DNA from 2 places in the Salmonella sp. FC25216 genome. Region 1 is predicted to be linked to the other one. Evidence: predicted binding sites of a transcription regulator. Region 1 holds the regulator's gene; the other holds the start of a gene.
What was found. The regulator PhoB, encoded in region 1, activates phosphate uptake and scavenging genes when phosphate is short. The targets are predictions, from matches to a motif close to CTGTCATAAAACTGNCNNAT.

Region 1 (3,161 bases):
GCAAATGCAGCCGTAATGACAGCACCTGGAGCGCAATTTAAACGCTTATAACGTTTTAAAGCAAGGTGGGATCTAAAAACCAGATGAATATAGCGATATGAAATTTACAACCAGAATAAAACACCATTCTCATGAAAAAGTTATGGCTAATCATGCGAACAAAAAACCACCAGACGTTGAAAGTTTCAGCGCCCCCGCATTAACTGCAAAGAAAATAAGCCAGCATCCGCTGGCTTATGGAAAGTTATACTTACGAAAGGTAATTAGACGCTATTTTTGGCAATTAAACGTTCCGGCAGAACAAAGCTAAATCGCGTTCCTTTACCAGGCAAACTGTCGACTTCAAGGCGGCTTTCATGGTGATTCAGCGCATGTTTCACAATCGCCAACCCCAGGCCGCTGCCGCCCGTTTGACGCGAACGCGCTTTATCGACACGGTAGAAGCGTTCGGTCAGACGAGGAATATGCTCAGCGGCAATCCCCGGACCGTTATCTTGTATGCAAAACTCAGCGCCATGCGCGACATGTCGCCAGCTCACCGTAATATGCGTTCCCGCCGGCGTATGGTTTACCGCGTTATACACCAGGTTTGAGATCGCGCTGCGTAGCTGCTCTTCGTTGCCCAGAACGCTAAGACTATCGTCGACCTCAAACGTAAAGGTATGCTTCTGCTGGCTGAGCGTCTGCGCTTCACGCTCCACGATCCGCAGCATCATCGGTACATCCACTTTTTCATTTAATAACAGCGCCGGGGCCGCCTCAATTTTAGACAACGTAAGCAATTGTTTTACCAGCCCTTCCATACGATACGTTTGCTCGCGCATCGTATGCAGCGCTTTCTCTCGCGTCGCCCCCTCCTGCATCATTTCCAGATAGCCTTGCAATACCGTCAATGGCGTACGCAACTCATGGCTAACGTTGGCGAAAAAGTTACGCCTGGCGCCTTCAAGCTGATGCATTTGCGTCACATCGCGCGCCACCATCAGGAGTTGTTTATCGGTATAAGGCATGACACGGATCTCCAGGTGCCGCCCGGTATTCAGCACCAGATGAAGCGGACGGGTGAAATCACGCGTTTTTAAATACTGGGTAAACTCCGGGTAACGCAGCAGATTGAGAATATTCTGCCCGCTGTCATCCGGCCAGCGTAGCCCCAGTATCTGTTGCGCCAAACCGTTACACCAAAAAATGCCGCCCTCTTCTGTGGTCAGTACCACTGCATCAGGCAGCAACTCCGCGCCGCTGCGAAAACGTTTAATCAGGTTCCCCAGCTCGCGGCGGCGCTTCTTATTTCGCAACTGCATCTGGTGTAAACCGTATAACAGCGGCTCCCAACTTCCCCGTCCCGGCGGCGGCGTCATACTTCTGTCGACCCACAGCCACCAGGAGAGGCGCAATAAATTCCAGAAATGCCAGGCAAGCAGTCCCGTCACCGCCGCCAGTAAAAACCACGGCAGATAACCAAAAAAAGCGCTAAGGATAAGCGCGGGGATGCAACAGAGCACCAACTCCAGCACCAGCCTTTTCCATGACAGCCGTTCCAGCACGCGTCATACTCCCTCAAGAATGGAAAGCCTTCTCCGCCAGAAGCCTGTGATCTACTGGCGGAAAAGGCATTAAAAGCGGGTCGAAAAACGATACCCTGTCCCGCGTACCGTTTGCACCATCCGGTCGTGGCCGCTGTGCTCCAGCGCCTTACGCAAACGGCGAATATGCACGTCGACCGTCCGGTCTTCAACGTACACATTGGTGCCCCAGACATGGTTGAGTAGCTGTTCGCGACTATAAACCCGTTCCGGATGCGTCATAAAGAAATGGAGTAATTTAAATTCGGTCGGCCCCATATCCAGTGGGCTGTCGCCGGTCATCACGCGATGAGAGCCAGGATCAAGGCTCAGTCCCTGCATCTCGATCACCTCTTCGACCGCCATCGGTGAGATACGCCGCATAACGGCCTTAATGCGCGCCACCAACTCCTTGGGGGAAAACGGCTTGGTAATGTAATCGTCAGCGCCGGTTTCCAGCCCGCGCACGCGATCTTCTTCCTCACCTCTCGCCGTCAGCATAACCACAGGAATATCCCGGGTCATGGCTTCACGTTTGAGATGTTTAATAAACTGTAACCCAGACCCGCCGGGCAACATCCAGTCAAGAAGGATGAGATCCGGCCAGGGTTCATTAAGTTTATTCACCGCACTGTCATAATCTTCGGCTTCTACGGGCTGAAAGCCATTTTGTTCGAGCACGAAGCACACCATTTCACGGATCGGCGCCTCATCTTCTACGACCAGAATACGTCTCGCCATAATTTGCCCTGTTAGTCGTTAGTTATCAATGCCGCGCCATTATGCGTCAGATTTATGACAGATTTATGAAAAAAAGGGGTGGTATTGACAGCATGTTGATGATTTATGACACCGTTGAAACATTGCATTACCGTCTACTGGCGGTAAATTGCGCCCAAAAATGGAGGGGATGACGTGTATAATCCCGTTCACGCTTTTTTTGCATGGAACTATTATGCGCATCCTCCATACCTCTGACTGGCATCTGGGACAAAATTTCTACAGTAAAAGCCGCGCCGCGGAGCATCAGGCTTTTCTGGACTGGCTGCTGGAGACCGCGCAGTCCCATCAGGTGGATGCCATTATTGTCGCAGGCGATATTTTTGATACCGGTTCGCCGCCAAGCTATGCCCGAGAACTTTATAACCGTTTTGTCGTTAATTTACAGCAAACAGGCTGTCATTTAGTGGTGCTGGCCGGTAATCATGATTCCGTTGCCACGCTTAACGAGTCACGCGAAATTCTGGCGTTTCTCAATACAACCGTGATCGCCAGCGCGGGCTATGCGCCGCAACTACTTCATCGCCGCGATGGTTCTCCCGGCGCCGTACTGTGCCCCATTCCCTTTTTACGCCCGCGCGACATTATTACCAGCCAGGCGGGGTTGTCCGGCAGCGAGAAACAGCAGCAACTCCTTCATGCGATTGCCGATTATTATCAACAGCAGTACCAGGAAGCGTGCCTGCTACGCGGCGAACGGAAGTTGCCGGTTATCGCGACGGGGCATTTAACCACCGTCGGCGCCAGCAAAAGCGATGCGGTACGCGACATTTATATCGGTACGCTGGATGCCTTTCCGGCGGAGCATTTCCCACC
Region 2 (3,161 bases), on a different contig from region 1:
CGTTGGGCAACGCACGGTGAACCTTCAGAAGCAAACGCGCATCCGCATGTTTCTGAACACATCGTGGTGGTGCATAACGGCATCATCGAAAACCATGAACCGCTGCGTGAAGCGTTAAAAGCGCGCGGTTACACCTTTGCTTCCGAGACCGACACGGAAGTAATTGCTCACTTAGTGCACTGGGAGCTGAAACAAGGCGGTACTCTGCGAGACGCGGTTCTACGTGCGATCCCACAACTGCGTGGCGCATATGGCACGGTGATCATGGATACCCGCCATCCGGATACGTTGCTGGCTGCCCGTTCGGGTAGCCCGCTGGTTATCGGTCTGGGCATGGGCGAAAACTTTATCGCTTCCGATCAGTTGGCCCTACTGCCGGTGACCCGCCGCTTTATCTTCCTGGAAGAGGGCGATATCGCAGAAGTGACCCGTCGTTCGGTCGCTATTTTCGATAAAACCGGTGCGGAAGTGAAACGTCAGGATATTGAATCTAATCTGCAGTATGACGCCGGTGATAAAGGCATTTACCGCCACTATATGCAGAAAGAGATCTACGAACAGCCGAACGCGATTAAAAATACGCTGACCGGGCGTATCAGCCACGGTGAGGTGGATTTAAGCGAGCTGGGGCCGAAAGCCAACGAATTGTTGTCTCAGGTTGAACATATCCAGATTATCGCCTGCGGTACGTCGTACAACTCCGGGATGGTCTCTCGCTACTGGTTTGAAGCGCTGGCCGGAATTCCGTGTGACGTGGAAATTGCCTCGGAATTTCGCTATCGCAAATCTGCGGTGCGCCGTAACAGCCTGATGATCACGCTCTCCCAGTCTGGCGAAACGGCAGACACCTTAGCGGGCCTGCGTTTATCCAAAGAATTGGGCTACCTCGGATCGCTCGCCATTTGTAACGTACCGGGCTCTTCTCTGGTGCGTGAATCCGATCTGGCGATGATGACTAACGCCGGGACGGAAATCGGCGTTGCTTCTACGAAGGCGTTCACCACCCAACTGACCGTTTTGCTAATGCTGGTGGCGAAACTGGCGCGTCTGAAAGGCCTGGATGCGTCCATTGAGCATGACATCGTTCATGGCCTACAGGCGCTGCCGAGCCGTATTGAGCAGATGCTCTCACAGGACAAACGCATCGAAGCGCTTGCAGAAGATTTCTCCGACAAGCATCACGCGCTGTTCCTCGGTCGTGGCGATCAATATCCGATTGCGCTTGAAGGCGCGCTGAAGCTGAAAGAAATCTCTTACATTCATGCTGAAGCTTACGCGGCAGGCGAGCTGAAACACGGCCCGCTGGCGCTGATTGACGCCGATATGCCGGTTATTGTGGTGGCGCCGAACAACGAACTGCTGGAGAAACTGAAATCCAACATCGAAGAAGTTCGCGCTCGCGGCGGTCAGCTTTATGTCTTCGCCGATCAGGATGCGGGTTTCGTCAGCAGCGACAACATGCACATCATTGAGATGCCGCATGTGGAAGAGGTCATTGCGCCCATCTTCTACACTGTTCCGCTGCAACTGCTGGCGTATCACGTGGCGCTGATTAAAGGCACCGATGTTGACCAGCCGCGTAACCTGGCGAAATCAGTAACGGTGGAATAACCCCCTCCATGCCCCGCAGCAGCGGGGCATTTCTCTTATTATTTTATGATGACAAACTGTCATCTTTCCTGCCTGTTCTCCGTGTCATAAAAAGAAAATTTTTTTGCAATATGACGATAGTGATAATAAATAACATATTGTTTTTTAATATGTTTATAAAATCGTGATGTCGATATTGTTGATTGTCATAAAACTGTCATATTACGTACATTTAACTGTCACCTGTTTGTCCTATTTTGCTCATCGTAGCAACTCAAACAATGATTTACCGAAACCGTGCAGGAGACATTATGAAAGTTATGCGTACCACTGTCGCAACTGTTGTCGCCGCGACCTTATCGATGAGCGCGTTCTCTGCCTTTGCAGCAGCAAGCCTGACAGGTGCCGGTGCAACGTTTCCTGCGCCGGTATATGCCAAATGGGCGGATACCTACCAGAAAGAAACCGGTAACAAAGTCAATTACCAGGGAATAGGCTCTTCCGGCGGCGTGAAACAAATTACCGCAAATACCGTTGATTTTGGCGCGTCCGATGCGCCGCTGTCTGATGAAAAACTGAATCAGGAAGGCCTGTTCCAGTTTCCGACCGTCATTGGCGGCGTGGTGCTGGCGGTGAATATTCCAGGGCTCAAATCCGGCGAACTGGTGCTGGACGGTAAAACGCTGGGCGACATCTACCTCGGTAAAATCAAAAAGTGGGATGATGAAGCCATCACCAAACTGAACCCGGGCGTGAAGCTGCCCTCACAGAATATCGCCGTGGTGCGTCGCGCTGACGGTTCCGGCACTTCCTTCGTTTTCACCAGTTACCTGGCGAAAGTCAACGACGAGTGGAAATCGAAAGTGGGCGCGGGTTCTACCGTGAACTGGCCAACCGGCCTGGGGGGTAAAGGTAACGACGGCATCGCAGCGTTTGTACAGCGTCTGCCAGGCGCTATCGGCTACGTTGAGTATGCGTATGCCAAGCAGAACAATCTGGCCTACACCAAACTGATTTCTGCTGATGGCAAACCAGTAAGCCCGACGGAAGAGAGCTTCTCTAATGCGGCGAAAGGCGCAGACTGGAGCAAAACCTTCGCACAGGATCTGACCAACCAGAAAGGTGACGATGTGTGGCCAATCACCTCCACCACGTTTATCCTGGTCCACAAAGTGCAGAAGAAACCTGAGCAGGGTTCTGAAGTGTTGAAGTTCTTCGACTGGGCATACAAAAATGGCGCTAAGCAGGCGAATGATCTGGATTACGCCAGCCTGCCGGATAACGTCGTTGAGCAGATTCGTACCGCCTGGAAGACCAGCATAAAAGACAGCAGCGGTAAGGCATTGTATTAATTTAGTATTCTGACGAAAATGGCGGGTGACGCTTACGTTTACCCGTCCTACGGTTCTGACTGTAGGCCGGATAAGCGCAGCGCCATCCGGCAACTTCGTAAACGCGTTTAACTTAAAGAGTGATTTATGGCTGCAACCAAGCCTGCTTTTAACCCGCCGGGTAAAAAAGGCGACATGATTTTCAGCGCGCTGGTAAAACTGGCTGCGCTGATTGTGCTA

Region 2: the regulator PhoB is predicted to act here: its motif matches at 1,794-1,813, upstream of pstS (phosphate ABC transporter substrate-binding protein PstS).

The regions. Positions count from the first base shown of each region.
Region 1 is NZ_JBDGON010000007.1:171,892-175,052, forward strand. Features, by position in the region: gene phoR (phosphate regulon sensor histidine kinase PhoR) at 264-1,547, opposite strand; gene phoB (phosphate response regulator transcription factor PhoB) at 1,617-2,306, opposite strand; gene sbcD (exonuclease subunit SbcD) at 2,521-3,161, shown strand, end outside.
Region 2 is NZ_JBDGON010000017.1:43,441-46,601, reverse strand. Features, by position in the region: gene glmS (glutamine--fructose-6-phosphate transaminase (isomerizing)) at 1-1,611, shown strand, start outside; gene pstS (phosphate ABC transporter substrate-binding protein PstS) at 1,902-2,942, shown strand; gene pstC (phosphate ABC transporter permease PstC) at 3,069-3,161, shown strand, end outside.